DNA from 4 places in the Variovorax sp. DAIF25 genome. Region 1 is predicted to be linked to each of the others. Evidence: predicted binding sites of a transcription regulator. Region 1 holds the regulator's gene; each other region holds the start of a gene.

Region 1 (4,117 bases):
CGAGCCCGCGCTCGAGGCCTGGGCCAAGGGCCAGCCCAAGGACGTGGTGCTGCGCCGCGTGCCGGTGCCCTTCGTGGGCAACGACGTCGAAGCCAAGCAGCGCCTGTACTACGCGCTCGAGGCGCTGGGCAAGGTCGACGAGTACCAGCCCAAGGTCTTCAACGCGATCCACGCCCAGCGCCAGAACGTGAACGGCGACGCCAACATCGTGGCCTGGGCCGAGAAGAACGGCCTGGACGGCGCGAAGTTCAAGGAGCTGTTCACCTCCTTCGGCGTGGCGAGCAAGGCCAAGCGCGCCTCGCAGCTGACCGAGGCCTACAAGGTGGCCGGCGTGCCCGCGCTGGCCGTGGCCGGCCGCTGGTACGTGGACGGCGAGCTCGCCGGCAACATGAACAAGGCGCTGGCCGTGACCAACTACCTGATCGGCGAAGCCCGCAAGGGTTGAGACCGGTCTCGCGGCCCTGGCCGCTCCGCCGCCGGGAGGCCGGAATCCCATCGAGGGTTCCGGGGCGGCCGGGCCGTCATCCGGCCGGTCGGCAGAACGCGGGGCGATCCCGCGGGGTGCCGTGCCCGGGTTCGCCGCCCCGGGGCTTTTTCATCCGCGCGCATGGGTCTGGCGCGATGGGCCGCATACAATGCAGAGCAAGTTTCGTGCCTCTATGACATCGCACTCTCACCCCACCTCCTCCCTTCGCCGCACCGGTCGCCTCGTGCTGGCCGCGCTGCTGCTGGCCGGCTCCGCCGCCGCCGCCCTGGCCGAAACGGCCGACCGGACCAAGCCGATGAACATCGAATCCGATTCGATGCGCTACGACGATCTCAAGCAGACCAGCGTCTTCACCGGCAACGTGGTGGTCACCAAGGGCACCATCATCATCCGCGGCGCGCGCATCGACGTGCGCCAGGACCCCGAGGGCTACCAGTACGGCGTGGTCACCGCGGCGCCCGGCAAGCTCGCCTATTACAAGCAGAAGCGCAACGGCAACGGCGACGAGTGGATCGAGGGCGAGTCCGAGGTCATCGAGTACGACAGCCGCGCCGACAACGTCAAGTTCATCCGCCGCGCCGTCATGCGCCGCCTGGTCGGCGCCACGCCCAACGACGAGAGCAGCGGCGCGCTGATCGTCTACGACCAGAGCAACGACACCTACACCGTCAACGGCTCGACCGTGCCGCCCAACGCCGGCGTGTCGGCGCCGGGCGGCGGTGGCCGCGTCAAGGCCATCCTCACGCCGAAGTCGGCCGCGCCCGCCGCACCGGGTGCGCCCGGCGCCTCGGCCCCGGCCACGCGCCGTCCCGCGGCCCCGGCGCCCACGCCGGCACCGGGCGCCGGACTGCGCTCCACCACCACGCTGAGCGGCGAAGGGGAAGAACGCAAGTGATCGAAGCCGCCGGAACCCAGGAAGCCAACGGCGTGCCGGGCAGCCGCCTCGTCGCGCGCGGCCTGCAGAAGAGCTATGGCAGCCGCAAGGTGGTCAAGGACGTCTCGCTCGACGTGCAGAAGGGCGAAGTGGTCGGACTGCTCGGCCCCAACGGCGCCGGCAAGACCACCTCGTTCTACATGATCGTCGGGCTGGTGCGCGCCGACGCGGGCGAGATCTCCATCGACGGCGAGCCGATCGCCCACATGCCGATCCACCGCCGCGCGCGCATGGGCCTGAGCTACCTGCCGCAGGAAGCCTCGATCTTCCGCAAGCTCACGGTCGAGGAGAACGTGCGCGCGGTGCTCGAGCTGCAGCGCGAGCCCGATGCCAACGGCCGGCCGCAGGCGCTGTCGAAGCAGCGCATGGAAGAGCGCCTGTCGGAGCTGCTGGCCGACCTGCGCGTCGACCACCTGCGCGATTCGCCCGCGCTCGCGCTGTCGGGCGGCGAACGCCGCCGCGTCGAGATCGCGCGCGCGCTGGCCACCCAGCCGCGCTTCATCCTGCTCGACGAGCCCTTCGCCGGCATCGACCCGATCGCGGTGATCGAGATCCAGCGCATCATCAGCTTCCTGAAGGAACGCGGCATCGGCGTGCTGATCACCGACCACAACGTGCGCGAGACGCTGGGCATCTGCGACCACGCCTTCATCATCAGCGACGGCCATGTGCTGGCACAGGGCACGCCCTCGGAGATCGTCGACAACGCCGAAGTGCGCCGGGTCTACCTGGGCGAGCACTTCCGCATGTGATGACCCTCGTGCAAGTCATTTCCTGAGGGCATGAAACAAGGCTTGTCGCTGCGCGTTTCGCAGCATCTCGCGCTGACGCCTCAGCTGCAGCAGTCGATCCGGCTGCTGCAGCTCTCCACGCTCGAACTGAGCCAGGAGGTCGAGCAGATGCTCGACGAGAACCCCTTCCTCGAGCGCACCGCCGAGGAAGCCGCGCGCGAGGAGTTCGGCCTCGACGCCGCCGACACGCCCGCGCCGCGCGAGGACACCGAGCGCGAAGCCGAGAGCGACTACGCGAGCGCCGCGCCTTCGACCTCGACCACGTCCACCGAGACCGCCTCGTCGTCCGAGGCCGAGCCGGCCCTCGACTCGCCCGAGCGCGAGCCCGACTGGGAAGGCGACGGCACCGTCGACATGGCGCCCGACGACAGCGAATGGGGCAGCGACGCGCCCGCGCGCAACAACAGCAGCACCGGCGACGACGAGCGCGCCGATGCCACCGAGCTCGCGCGCAGCCAGGAATCGCTGCAGTCCTTCCTGCACCGCCAGGCGCTGAGCCTGCGGCTCAACGAGAACGACAGCGCCGCGCTGCGCTTTTTGATCGAGTCGCTCAACGACGACGGCTACCTCGAGGATTCGCTGCCGGCGCTGGCCTCGGGCCTCGCGGGCGACGACAACGACCAGTTCGACGAACTGGTGCACCACTTCCAGGTCGCGCTGGGCTTGCTGCAGAGCCTGGAGCCCGCGGGCGTGGGCGCGCGCGACCTCGGCGAATGCCTCGCGATCCAGCTGCGCGCGCTGGCCGACGAAGACGAAACCGAGGACGAGGAGCTGGTGCGCAAGACCGCGCTCGCCATCTGCAAGCAGCCGATGGAGCTGCTCGCGCGGCGCGACTTCAAGCGCCTCGCCACGCTCACGCGTACCAACGAGGAACTGGTGCGCTCGGCGCTGCAGGTCATCGCGCGGCTCGAACCCAAGCCGGGCCGCCGCTTCGTCGATGTCGAGCGCAACATCGTCATTCCCGACGTGATCGTCACCAAGACCGGCCGCGGCACCAACGTGAAGTTCCGCGTCATGCTCAACCCCGAGGTGATGCCGCGGCTGCGCGTGCACGACATCTATGCCGGCGCGCTCAAGTCGCACAAGGGCGAGGGCAGCCAGGCGCTGTCGCAGCGGCTGCAGGAGGCGCGCTGGTTCATCAAGAACATCCAGCAGCGCTTCGACACCATCCTGCGCGTGAGCAACGCCATCGTCGAGCGGCAGAAGAGCTACTTCGTGCACGGCGAGCTCGCGATGCGCCCGCTGGTGCTGCGCGAGATCGCCGACGAGCTCGGGCTGCACGAATCCACCATCTCGCGCGTGACCACCGCGAAGTACATGTCCACGCCCTTCGGCACGGTCGAGCTCAAGTACTTCTTCGGCTCGGCGCTGGGCACCGAGACCGGCGGCAATGCCTCGAGCACCGCGGTGCGCGCGCTGATCAAGCAGTTCGTCGGTTCGGAGAGCGTGAAGAAGCCGCTGTCGGACAGCCAGATCTCCGAGATGCTCAAGGAGCAGGGCATCGAGTGCGCGCGCCGCACCGTCGCCAAGTACCGCGAGGCGCTGCGCATCGCGCCCGCCAACCTGCGCAAGGCCCTGTAGAAAGCCGCCGATGGCCCGACGCCTGCTGTCGCGCTGTGGGCCCTGGGTGTTCGCCATCGCGGCCGCGCTGTTGGCCGCCGGTTGCGCCTCGCTGCCCGACGAGGCCCCGCGCACGCCCACCAAGGCCATCGCCGTGTCGAAGGACACTGCGCTCGGGCGCATCGCGCTGGCCGCACAGCCCGACCCCGACCTCAGCGGCTTTCGCCTCATGCCCGGCGGCGACTTCGCCTTCGACACCCGCATCCAGCTCGCGCGCCGCGCCCAGCGCACGCTCGACGTCCAGTACTACCAGATCGAGAACGACGAGACCGGCCGCTACCTGCT
Region 2 (4,117 bases), 1.6 Mb from region 1:
GTCGATGCCGCTGTGGCTGATTCCCCCGCTGGTGCTGATCCTGCCGCCATTGATCTGGGGCTGGCTCACCTACCGCGTGATGAGCTTCGACGCGCTGGCCGAGCATGCCAGCGCCGAGGAGCGCGCCACCTTGCTGCGCGCGCACCGGCTGCCGCTGTTGTGCATCGGCGTGCTCTGCGGCTACCTGGGTGCGGCGCCGAGCATCGTCTGGGCCTCGGGCCTGCTGTTCGCGGCCGCCTTCTTCGTGCTGGTGCCGCTCGCGATCTGGATCTACACCCTGGTCTTCGCCTTCTCGGCCCTGTGGTTCGGCCACTACTGCCTCGATGCGCTGGCGCAGCTGCGTGGCCAGCGCGCGGCCGCCGCGGCGGCCGCCATCCCGGGCGACGCCGCCGCCATCGAGGCCGACCAGGCCGTTCTCTCCCAATGGAAATCCCCATGACCCGTGAATTCGGCCTGATCGTCGTCGGCGACGAGATCCTTTCGGGCAAGCGCCTCGACAAGCACATGCCCAAGGTGATCGAGCTGCTCGCGGCGCGCGGCCTGCAGCTCGGCTGGGCCGAATACGTGGGCGACGTGCCCGAGCGCATCACGGCCGCGCTGGCGCGCGCCTTCGCCTCGGGCGACGTCGTCTTCTCGACCGGCGGCATCGGCGCCACGCCCGACGACCACACCCGCCAGTGCGCCGCCAAGGCGCTGGGCGTGCCGCTGGCGCTGCATCCCGAAGCCGAGCTGCTGATCCGCGAGCGCATGCAGGACACGGCGCGCGAGCAGGGCGTGGCCTACGAGCCCGACCGGCCCGACAACATCCACCGGCTCAACATGGGCGTGTTTCCCGAGGGCGCCCGGATCATCGCCAACCCCTACAACAAGATCCCGGGCTTCAGCGTGGGCGACGTCCATTTCGTGCCCGGTTTCCCGGTCATGGCCTGGCCGATGATCGAGTCGGTGCTCGACGCCCGGTATGCCGATCTTTTCGTCCGGACCCGGGTCCTGGAGAAGTCCGTGATCGTTTTCGGTGCCATGGAAGCCACCCTCACGCCCCTGATGCAGGCGATCGAGGAGCGCCATGCGCGCATCAAGGTTTTCAGCCTGCCGAGCGTCGATCACCCCCAGTACGGCCGTCATATCGAGCTCGGCGTCAAGGGCGACCCGGAACTGCTCGACGCGGCCTACGGCCAGCTCATCGAAGGCCTGCACACTTTTAATGCACAACTTGGCCCAGAATTGGTGCGTTGATTTTGATCGCACCAATTTGGTGAATTCGACCGTGTTTCAGGCCGCCAAAGTGCGCGTCGCCGGCCCTTCATCGCAGGCGACAATGGCACAGAAACTGCATCCCGCATCCCTGTATTCCCAACCACCCATCCAACTCAGGAGAAATTGATGGCAAAGACCGTCGCCGACGTCATGAAGCTCGTGAAGGAAAACGAGGTCAAGTTCGTCGACTTCCGTTTCACCGACACCCGCGGTAAAGAACAACACGTGACCGTGCCCGTGTCGCACTTCGATGAAGACAAGTTCAGCTCGGGCCACGCGTTCGACGGCTCGTCCATCGCCGGCTGGAAGGGGATCGAGGCGTCGGACATGCAGCTGATGCCCGACCCGAACACCGCCAACATCGATCCCTTCTTCGAAGAGACCACGATGATCCTGACCTGCGACGTGATCGACCCGACCGACGGCAAGCCGTACGAGCGCGATCCCCGTTCGCTGGCCAAGCGCGCCGAAGCCTACATGAAGGCCTCGGGCCTGGGCGACACGGCCTACTTCGGTCCGGAACCCGAATTCTTCGTGTTCGACGGCGTGCGCTGGAAGAACGACATGTCGGGCTGCTTCGTGAAGATCGATTCCGAAGAAGCCTCGTGGAACACCGACAAGGAATACGAGCACGGCAACAGCGGCCACCGTCCCGCGGTCAAGGGCGGCTACTTCCCGGTTCCCCCGGTCGACAGCTTCCAGGACATGCGTTCGGAAATGTGCCTGGTGCTCGAATCGCTGGGCATCCCGGTCGAAGTGCATCACCATGAAGTGGCCAACGCCGGCCAGATGGAACTCGGCACCAAGTTCAGCACGCTGATCCAGCGCGCTGACTGGGTCCAGCTGCAGAAGTACGTGATCCACAACGTGGCCCACGCCTACGGCAAGACCGCCACCTTCATGCCCAAGCCCATCGTCGGCGACAACGGCTCGGGCATGCACGTGCACCAGTCGGTCTGGAAGGACGGCAAGAACCTGTTCGCCGGCGACGGCTATGCAGGCCTGTCGGACTTCGCGCTGCACTACATCGGCGGCATCATCAAGCACGCCCGTGCCCTGAACGCCATCACGAACCCCGGCACCAACAGCTACAAGCGCCTGGTGCCCGGCTTCGAAGCCCCGGTGAAGCTGGCCTACTCGGCCAAGAACCGCTCGGCCTCGATCCGCATCCCGTTCGTGGCGAACCCGAAGGGCCGCCGCGTCGAAGCGCGCTTCCCCGATCCGCTGATGAACCCGTACCTCGGTTTCGCAGCGCTGCTGATGGCCGGCCTCGACGGCGTGGAAAACAAGATCCACCCGGGCGAAGCCGCGAGCAAGGACCTCTACCATCTGCCGCCGGAAGAAGACGCGCTGATCCCGACCGTCTGCCACAGCCTCGACCAGGCCCTCGAGTACCTCGACAAGGACCGTGCCTTCCTGACCAAGGGCGGCGTGTTCACCGATGCGTACATCGATGCCTACATCGACCTGAAGATGCAGGAAGTCACGCGCTTCCGCATGGCCACGCACCCGGTCGAATTCGACATGTACTACTCGCTCTGATCGCGGTTTCCCGCTCGGAGTAACACGAAAGGACGGCCTCGGCCGTCCTTTTCATTGGGGCCGGAACATCCTGTCATCGGGGGCGTCGAATTGCATGAAAATGCGCCTTTTCGCGCTCTCCCGGGCCCTCGAGGTCCCCAAGATCCCATGAAGACTGCCGCACCACTTCTCCTCCTGGCCGCTTCCCTGTTCGCCCTGCCGGCGCTTGCCCAGGAGCGCGTCTGGCGTTGCGGGAACGAATACACCAACAACGCCACCGTCGCGCAGCAGCGCGGCTGCAAGGTGATGGAGGGCGGCAACGTCACCGTCGTGCAGGGCGCCTCGCGTGCCGCGCTCGGCGGTGCCGCCGCTTCGACCTCCGCGGCCCGCTCGCCGGCCGGCAGCCCGCGCGTCGAGGGTTCCGACCAGCGCGCGCGCGACGGCGAGGCGCGCTCGGTGCTCGAGTCCGAGCTGCGCAAGGCCGAGTCCCGCCAGGCCGAGCTGCAGAAGGAATACAACAACGGTGAGCCCGAGAAGCAGGGCAGCGAAGGCCGCAACTACCAGAAGTACCTCGACCGCGTGGCCGAGATGAAGGCCGAGCTGGCCCGCAACGAAAGCGACATCGCCGGCATCCGCCGCGAGATCAGCCGCCTGCCGGCACCCAAGAACTAACCCGTTCCTGCATCGGCAGGACGAACACCACAGGATTTCCATGGCTTTCGGAAAGAAGGCGGCAAGCGCCAGTCCGCGCTTTCAGGCCTTCGACCTGCTGTCGACCCTGATCGCGGTCGTCAACAGCAAGGGCTCGGTGCTGTTCGCCAATGCCGGCCTCGAAGATGCGCTCGGCACCTCGCGCCGCACGCTCGAGGGCTCGCAGTTCGGCGCCTGCTTCCACGAACCCCAGGTGCTGCGCACCGCCATCGACGGCGCGAGCGCCAACGACTTCGCCACTCTGCGCTACGAGGCCTTCCTGCGCCGCGTCAACCACGAGCTGATGCCGGTGCAGGTCACGCTGGCCAAGGGCGAGAAGGCCGGCGAACTGATCGTCGAGATGCTGCCGCTCGAGCACCAGGTGCGGCAGGACCGCGAGGAGCGGTTGCTCGACCAGGCGCAGGCCAACAAGGAACTGATCCGCAACCTCGCGCACGAGATCAAGAACCCGCTCGGCGGCATCCGCGGCGCCGCGCAGCTGCTGCAGATGGAGGTCGAGTCGCGCGACCTCATCGAATACACCCAGGTCATCATTCACGAGGCCGACCGGCTGCAGACGCTGGTCGACCGGCTGCTGGCGCCGCACCGCCGGCCCCACGTGGTGGGCGACGTCAACATCCACGAGGTC
Region 3 (4,117 bases), 3.2 Mb from region 1:
GGGCCGCGTGAAGAACAGGTAGTCGCCGGAGCGCGGGTGCAGCAGCTCGAAGTCCACGCCGTCCCAGATCCAGCGCCGGCCCGCCTCGCAGCGCCGCGCGGGGCGCTGCGACTGCAGCGGGTGCCCGGCCTCGATCGAGCTCAGCAGCTCGGCGCGCGGATGCATCGCGAGCACGGCGCTCGCGCCGCCCGTGTGGTCGCTGTCGCGGTGGCTCAGCACCAGCAGGTCGAGCCGCTCGCCGAGGGCGCGCAGCAGCGGCACCAGCACGCGGTGGCCGGCGTCGCTCTCGAGGCTGTAGCGCGGGCCGCTGTCGTAGAGCAGGCTGTGGGTCGCGGTGCGCACCAGCACCGCGTTGCCCTGGCCGACGTCGGCCGCGAGCAGTTCGAACTCGCCGACGGCGGGACGCGGCGGCTGCCACAGCAGCACCGGCAGCAGCAGCGGCAGGCCCAGCGCGCGCAGCGACCACGGCAGCCGCATCGCGACCAGCACGCCGCCCGCCACGCCGCAGGCCGCCAGCCATGCCGGCGGCGCGGCCATCGAGACGCTGGCGAACGGCAGCGCCGCGAGCCATGACAGCAGCAGCCCGAGCCCCTGCACCGCGCGTGCCGCGAGGTCCCACAGCGGCGCGGCGACGGTGCCGAGCATCGCCAGCGGCGTGATCACCAGCGTGACCCAGGGAATCGCGACCAGATTCGCCACCAGCCCGACCAGCGACACCTGCTGGAACAGCAGCAGGCTCAAGGGCGTGAGCGCCAGCGTGATCGTCCATTGCTCGCGCAGCAGCCGCCACAGCCGTGCGCGCAGGCCCGGGCGCGTGTCGCCGGGCCAGCCCGCGTCGGTGGCGAACAGCACGCCCACCGCGACGAAGCTGAGCCAGAAGCCGGCCTGCGTCAGGGCCCAGGGATCGAGCGCGACCACCACCGCCGCGGTCAGCAGCCAGCCGTGCGGCCAGGGCCAGCGCCGCCCCGTGAGGCGCAGCAGCGCGACGGTCGCGAGCATCCAGACCGTGCGCTGCGATGGCACGCCCCAGCCGCTGAACAGCGCATAGAGCGTGGCCAGCAGCACGCCGCCCGCGAGCGCCGCGCGCTGTGCCGGCAGGCGCAGCATCAGCCGCGGGCTGCGGCGCCAGAGCGCGCCGACGACATGCGCGGCAAGCCATGCGAACAAGGTCACGTGCAGGCCCGAGATCGACATCAGGTGGGCCACGCCGGTGGCGCGGAAGACGTCCCAGCCCTCGCGGTCGATCGCGCCCTGGTCGCCCGTGACCAGCGCGGCGATCACGCCCGCGGCAAAGCGCTCGGCCACGCGCGCGAAGATGGCATCGCGCACGGCCTCGCGCGCGCGCTCGATCGGGTGCCGCCCCGTGAGGCCCAGCCGCGCGGGCGCCTCGTCGCGCGCGCCGAGGCGCACATGGCCGCTGGCACGCAGGCCCTGCTCCCACATCCACAGCTCGCTGTCGAAGCCATGCGGGTTGCGCTGGCCATGCGGCGCCTTGAGGCGCACGGTCAGGCGCCAGCGCTCGCCCGCATGCACCGGGCTCTCGGGCAGGAGCGTCGGTGCGGACGCATCGGCCGGGCCGTTCCAGAGGCTGCCGCCTTCGGCATACCAGCCGAGCGCGATGCGGTCGGGCACCGCGGGCGATCCGGCCATGGCAGGGTCCGCCCAGCGCGCGGACTCGACGGCAAAACGGAAGCGCGTTCCAGCCTCGCCGCGCTGCGGCATCTGCGACACCACGCCCATGAGCTGCAGGTCGCGCCCCTCGAGCGCGGGATCGAGCGCACCCGCCGCATAGACCGTGGCCCGTGCGCCCGCGAGCCCCGCGCCGATCGCCGCACCGGCCAGCGCGGCGCAGACCCAGGCGACTCGCGCATGCCGCGGCATGCGCCAAACCCCGATGAGACCTGCGATGCCCGCGAGCAGTCCGCCCGCGTAAGCCATGCCGTCCCACAGCACCGGCTGCCGCAGTTGCAGCGCCACGCCCGCGAGCGCCGCCGCGAGCGCGACGAACGCGCAGCGCGCGCGCAAGACGGCATCGGATGCGTCTCGCACACCCTTGGCGACCATGATGCAAACCCTCCCCCAACGACGCTCCGTGGCGCGCTAATTGCTTTGTCTTCTGGGCTAGTATGCGTCTCACCAGAGACATCTTTTCGATGCAATCTGCCAGTACTGCACACAAAAACGCATGTCCATCCACGCCGCGCTCCACCACGTCACCCACTACAAATACGACCGCCTGGTGCAACTCGGCCCGCAGGTCGTCCGGCTGCGCCCGGCACCGCATTGCCGCAGCAACGTCATCTCGTACTCGCTGCGCGTCGAACCCGCGGATCACTTCGTCAACTGGATGCAGGACCCGTTCGCCAACTACCAGGCGCGGCTCGTGTTCCCCGAGAAGACGCGCGAGTTCAAGGTCACGGTCGACCTCGTGGTCGAGATGGCGGTCTACAACCCCTTCGACTTCTTCCTCGAGCCGCAGGCCGAGAACTTTCCGTTCGCCTACACGCCCTCGCAGGCCGAGGAACTCGCGCCCTATCTCGTCACCGAGGAGCCCACGCCGCTGCTCGCGGCCTACCTCGACAAGATCGACCGCAAGGAACAGCGCACCATCGACTTCCTGGTCGGCATCAACCAGCAGGTGCAGCAGGACGTCAACTACCTGATCCGCATGGAGCCCGGCGTGCAGACGCCGGAAGAAACGCTCACCAACGGCAGCGGCTCCTGCCGCGACTCGGGCTGGCTGCTGGTGCAGCTGCTGCGCCACTGCGGCCTGGCCGCGCGCTTCGTCTCGGGCTACCTGATCCAGCTCACGCCCGACGTGAAGGCGCTCGACGGCCCGAGCGGCACCACGGTCGACTTCACCGACCTGCACGCCTGGTGCGAGGTGTTCCTGCCGGGCGCCGGATGGATCGGCCTCGATGCCACCTCGGGCCTGCTGGCCGGCGAGGGCCACATCCCGCTGGCCTGTACGCCCACGCCCTCGAGCGCCGCGCCCATCGAGGGTGGCGTCGACGAGTCGAAGGTCGAGTTCGGCCATGACATGAAGGTCACGCGCATCTACGAATCGCCGCGCGTGACCAAGCCCTACACCGAGGAGCAGTGGGCCGAGGTGCTGACCCTGGGCGACGCGGTCGACGCGCGGCTGCAGGCCGGCGACGTGCGCCTCACGATGGGCGGCGAGCCCACCTACGTGGCCACCAGCGACCGCGACGCGCCCGAGTGGAACACCGACGCGCTCGGCCCCACCAAGCGCGGCTACGCCACCGAGCTGGTCCACAAGCTGCGCGCCGAGTACGGCCAGGGCGGCTTCCTGCATTTCGGCCAGGGCAAGTGGTACCCGGGCGAGCAGCTGCCGCGCTGGGCGCTGTCGATCTTCTGGCGCGCCGACGGCCAGACGCTGTGGCACGACCCCGAGCTGTTCGCCGACGAACGCTTCCCGACCCACTACACCAGCGAGGACGCGCGCCGCTTCACCAGCCTGCTGGCGCGCAAGCTCGGCCTGACCGATCGCTACGTGCAGCCGGGCTTCGAGGACATCTACTACTACCTGTGGCGCGAACGCCGCCTGCCGGTCAACGTCGACCCCTTCGACTCGAAGCTCGACGACGAACTCGAACGCGTGCGCCTGCGCCGCGTGTTCACGCAGAAGCTCGACGCGGTGATCGGCTACATGCTGCCGATCGAGCCCGGCAACGCGAACCGCGACGCGCCCGCGCTCGAGGGCCCGGCCTGGAAGACCGGCCCCTGGTTCCTGCGCGACGACCGCCTCTACCTGATCCCCGGCGATTCGCCGATGGGCTACCGCCTGCCGCTCGATTCGCAACCCTGGGCCAGCAAGGGCGACTACCCCTACCTGATCGAGCGCGACCCGACCGCGGCGCGCGGCGCGCTGCCGAGCGCGGCCGACTACCGCGCGCGCTACACCGTGGGCGCGACCGGCGGCACCGGTGCCGACCTGGGCGCCGTGCCCTATGCCTTCGGCACGCCCGCGGCCGTGCCCGCCACGCTGCGCATGCAGGGGCCGGGCACCGGCGAAGGACTCGACGGCAAGCCGGGCCAGGGCGATGCCGGCCACACAGGTGACGGGGCCGATGGCGATGCCGGCGATCCCGCGCGC
Region 4 (4,117 bases), 3.2 Mb from region 1:
AGTTGAAATCGTGAACTAGTTGTTAAAAGCACGCGAACAAGCCCTTGCCAAGTCGCTGCCGGTGGCGTCCCATCCGTTGTAGCGAACCAGGGCCTGTTAACACTATGCAAGGCGACCCATTGCATAGCGTTAACAGGCCCTGAAACAAACAGGGGGAAGTCGCATGCAACCGCACAGGCGCGAGGACGTTCCACGTCCTTTTCCCGGAGCCGCGCCATGACGGGCGCCGCTCCGGCCATCACCAGCAGCCATGCCGGCACCAGCTCCGCCGCGCGGCTCAAGACGCACCGCGACGGCCCGGTGCTGGTGCTGACGCTCAGCAATCCCGGCGTGCGCAACGCGCTCAGCCCCGCGGTCTACCGCGCCGCGGCCAAGGCCATGCGCGACGCCGCGGGCTTTCGCACGGTGCGCGCCATCGTGCTGTGCGGGGAGGGCGATCACTTCAGCGGCGGCGGCGACCTGCGCCGGCTGGCCCGCCAGCGCCGGCTGCCGGCCGCCGAGCAGCACGAGCACCTGGCGGCGCTGCACGACTGGATCCACGCGATCGAGGCGGCGCCGCAGCCGGTCATCGCCGCGGTCGAGGGCGCGGCGGCCGGAGGCGGCTTCTCGCTGGCCCTGGCCTGCGACCTGATCGTGGCGGCCGAGGACGCGAAGTTCGCCACCTCCTTCGTGACCATGGGCCTGACGCCCGACGGCGGCGCCACCGATTCGCTGGCGCGCGCGCTGCCGCCGCAGGCCGCGCTCGAGCTGCTGCTCGACGGCACGCCCTGCACGGCGCAGCGGCTGCACGGCTGGGGCGTGGTCAACAAGGTGGTGCCGCCCGGCGAGGCCTGCGCCGCGGCGCTCGAGTGGGCGCAGCGGCTGGCGCGCGGCCCGTTCGAGGTGCAGGCGCGCATCAAGCAGCTCGTGCACGCGGCGCGCGGGCGCAGCCGGCGCGAACAGCTCGACGCCGAGCGCGAGTTCTTCGTCGCCAGCCTCTATGGCGACGAGAGCGCGGAGCGCATCAAGGCCTTTCTCTCGCCGCGCCGCGAGCGCGTCGCCGGCGAGGCCCCGGTGCTCTGAAGGCGCGAAAAAAATTTCGACCGCCGCCTTCCCGGGCTTGGCATCAGGGGTTCTACTGGCCTCGAACTTGCTAAGCTATGGCTCAAGGAGATTGGTCGTTCCATGCACAAATTCGACGAGATGTATGAGCAGCTCCCCTATGCGGGAGCCGCGATCCGGCAGCACTACAAGCGATACGACCAATGGCTAGCGAAGCAACCCGGCGAGGTGATGCGTTCGCGGCGCGAAGAGGCGGAAATGATCTTCCGCCGGGTCGGTATCACCTTCGCCGTGTACGGCGCCAAGGACGAGGACGGCTCGGGCACCGAGCGGCTGATCCCGTTCGACCTGCTGCCCCGGATCATTCCGGCGCACGAGTGGGACAGCATGGAGAAGGGGCTGGTACAGCGCGTCACGGCGCTCAACCGCTTCCTGCATGACGTCTACCACGACCAGGAAATCATCAAGGCCGGCATCATCCCGGCCGAGCAGATCCTCAACAACGCCCAGTTCCGCCCCGAGATGATGGGCGTGAGCGTGCCGCACAACGTCTACTCGAACATCTCGGGCATCGACATCGTGCGCGCGCCCGACGCCAGCGGCAACGGCGAGTACTACGTGCTCGAGGACAACCTGCGCGTGCCCAGCGGCGTGAGCTACATGCTCGAGAACCGCAAGATGATGATGCGGCTGTTCCCCGAGCTGTTCAACCAGAACCGCATCGCGCCGGTGGCGCACTACCCCGACCTGCTGCTCGAGACCCTGCGCGCCAGCGCGCCGGCCGCGACGGCCGAGCCCACGGTGGTGGTGCTCACGCCCGGCATGTACAACAGCGCCTACTTCGAGCACGCCTTCCTCGCGCAGCAGATGGGCGTCGAGCTGGTCGAGGGGCAGGACCTGTTCGTGCGCGACAACTTCGTCTACATGCGCACCACGCGCGGACCGAAGCGCGTCGACGTGATCTACCGCCGCGTCGACGACGACTTCCTCGACCCCGAGGTGTTCCGCCCGAGTTCCACGCTCGGCTGCGCGGGCCTGATGCGCGCCTACCGCGACGGCAACGTCGTGATCTGCAATGCCGTGGGCACCGGCGTGGCCGACGACAAGTCGATCTATCCGTACGTGCCGAAGATGATCGAGTTCTACCTCGGCGAGCAGCCGATCCTCAAGAACGTGCCGACCTACATGTGCCGCAACAAGGACGAGCTGCAGTACACGCTCGACAACATGAAGGACCTGGTGGTCAAGGAAGTGCACGGCGCCGGCGGCTACGGCATGCTGATCGGCCCGGCCGCCACGCAGGCCGAGATCGAGGACTTCAAGAAGGCCGTGATCGCCAAGCCCGACGGCTACATCGCCCAGCCCACGCTGAGCCTGTCGACCTCGCCGACCTTCGTCGACGCCGGCATCGCGCCGCGCCACATCGACCTGCGGCCCTTCGTGCTCTCGGGCAGCGAGGTGCAGATGGTGCCCGGCGGCCTCACGCGCGTGGCGCTCAAGGAAGGCTCGCTGGTGGTCAATTCCTCGCAGGGCGGCGGCACCAAGGACACCTGGATCCTCGAGGCCGACCGCACGGCCAAGCCGAAGACGCAGTCCCAGTCGCAGAGCCAGTCGGCCTGAGTGCAAGAAGCCCGGAGAACCACATGCTGTCCCGCACCGCAGACCACCTCTACTGGATGTCCCGCTACACCGAGCGCGCCGAGAACACCGCGCGCATGCTCGACGTCAACTACCAGACCTCGCTGCTGCCGCAGTCGGCCGAGGTCGCCAAGTACGGCTGGCAGGGCGTGCTCTCGATCAGCGAGCTGCTGCCCTCGTACAACCAGAAGTACGACCAGATCGCGCCCAACGAGGTGATGGAGTTCATGGTCAAGGACGAGAGCAATCCGTCCTCGATCGTCTCCTGCCTCAAGGCCGCGCGCGAGAACGCCCGCGCGGTGCGCGGCGCGCTGACCACCGAGGCCTGGGAAACGCAGAACACCACCTGGCTCGAGGTCAATCGCATGCTGCGCGCGGGCGACTTCGAGCGCGACCCCGGCCAGTTCTTCGAATGGGTCAAGTTCCGCTCGCACCTCTCGCGCGGCGTCACGCTGGGCACGATGCTGCAGGACGAGGCTTTCCACTTCTCGCGCCTGGGCACCTTCCTCGAACGCGCCGACAACACGGCGCGGCTGGTCGACGTGAAGTTCCACGCGCTCAACAGCGAGTTCTTCGGTGCCGCCACCGAGGAGGACCAGGAGTACGACTTCTATCACTGGAGCGCGATCCTGCGCAGCGTCTCGGCCTTCGAGGTCTACCGCAAGGTCTACCGCGACGTGATCAAGCCCGAGCGCGTGGCCGAGCTGCTGATCCTGCGCGCCGACATGCCGCGCTCGCTGCATGCGAGCCTGGCCGAGGTGGTGGCCAACCTCGCGAAGGTGCAGAACGAGCAGAGCGCCGAAACCCAGCGCCGTGCCGGCAAGCTGCTGGCCGACCTGCAGTACGCGCGCGTCGACGAGATCCTCGCCACCGGCCTGCATGCCTACCTCACGCAGTTCCTCGACCGCGTGAACGAACTCGGCGTGCGCATCAGCCAGGACTTCCTGGTGCCGGCGCACTGAACGGCGACCTCCCGGGGCGAAAGCGGCGAATGAACCTCGTGGTCCATTCGCCGCGCGCGTTTTCGGTCGAGCGATTTCTTTGCGTCGACGAATGCGCGGCGCTGATCGCGCTGGCCGAGCGCGAGGGTTTCGCGGCGGCCGGCGTGCGTACCGCCGACGGCCCCAAGGCCATGCCCGCGATCCGCAACAACGAGCGCGCGATGCTCGCGGCGCCCGAATGGGTGGCGCTGATCTGGCAGCGCCTTCGCCAGGTCGAGCTGCCGCAGCTCGAGGGCGAATCGGCGCTGGCGCTGCCGCGCGAGCTGCGCTTCTACAAGTACCTGCCGGGCCAGCGCTTCAAGATGCACAAGGACGGCCCCTGGCACGAGGACGGCCGCACGAGCCGGCTCACGCTGCTGGTCTATCTCAACGACGGTTTCACGGGCGGCGACACCGATTTCCGCGACTTCCGCGTGAAGCCCGAGGCCGGCGCGGCA

Evidence for each region. The regulator sigma-54, encoded in region 1, starts transcription at its own class of promoters, with help from an activator protein. The targets are predictions, from matches to a motif close to TGGCANGNAANCTGCTTT.
Region 2: glnA (type I glutamate--ammonia ligase) is a predicted target of sigma-54. The motif match lies at 1,320-1,337, and genes of this name have one in related genera.
Region 3: R0232_RS22535 (DUF2126 domain-containing protein) is a predicted target of sigma-54. The motif match lies at 2,094-2,111, and genes of this name have one in related genera.
Region 4: R0232_RS22495 (circularly permuted type 2 ATP-grasp protein) is a predicted target of sigma-54. The motif match lies at 1,119-1,136, and genes of this name have one in related genera.

Annotation. Positions count from the first base shown of each region.
Region 1 covers NZ_CP136636.1:751,913-756,029, forward strand. The annotation lists gene R0232_RS03525 (thiol:disulfide interchange protein DsbA/DsbL) at 1-445, shown strand, start outside; gene lptA (lipopolysaccharide transport periplasmic protein LptA) at 660-1,382, shown strand; gene lptB (LPS export ABC transporter ATP-binding protein) at 1,379-2,173, shown strand; gene R0232_RS03540 (RNA polymerase factor sigma-54) at 2,204-3,793, shown strand; gene R0232_RS03545 (phospholipase D family protein) at 3,804-4,117, shown strand, end outside.
Region 2 covers NZ_CP136636.1:2,381,441-2,385,557, forward strand. The annotation lists gene R0232_RS10870 (EI24 domain-containing protein) at 1-439, shown strand, start outside; gene R0232_RS10875 (competence/damage-inducible protein A) at 436-1,236, shown strand; gene glnA (type I glutamate--ammonia ligase) at 1,384-2,799, shown strand; gene R0232_RS10885 (hypothetical protein) at 2,947-3,450, shown strand; gene glnL (nitrogen regulation protein NR(II)) at 3,491-4,117, shown strand, end outside.
Region 3 covers NZ_CP136636.1:4,896,475-4,900,591, forward strand. The annotation lists gene R0232_RS22530 (DNA internalization-related competence protein ComEC/Rec2) at 1-2,064, opposite strand, end outside; gene R0232_RS22535 (DUF2126 domain-containing protein) at 2,186-4,117, shown strand, end outside.
Region 4 covers NZ_CP136636.1:4,886,239-4,890,355, reverse strand. The annotation lists gene R0232_RS22505 (acetate--CoA ligase family protein) at 1-14, shown strand, start outside; gene R0232_RS22500 (oxepin-CoA hydrolase, alternative type) at 217-1,062, shown strand; gene R0232_RS22495 (circularly permuted type 2 ATP-grasp protein) at 1,165-2,661, shown strand; gene R0232_RS22490 (alpha-E domain-containing protein) at 2,685-3,641, shown strand; gene R0232_RS22485 (prolyl hydroxylase family protein) at 3,671-4,117, shown strand, end outside.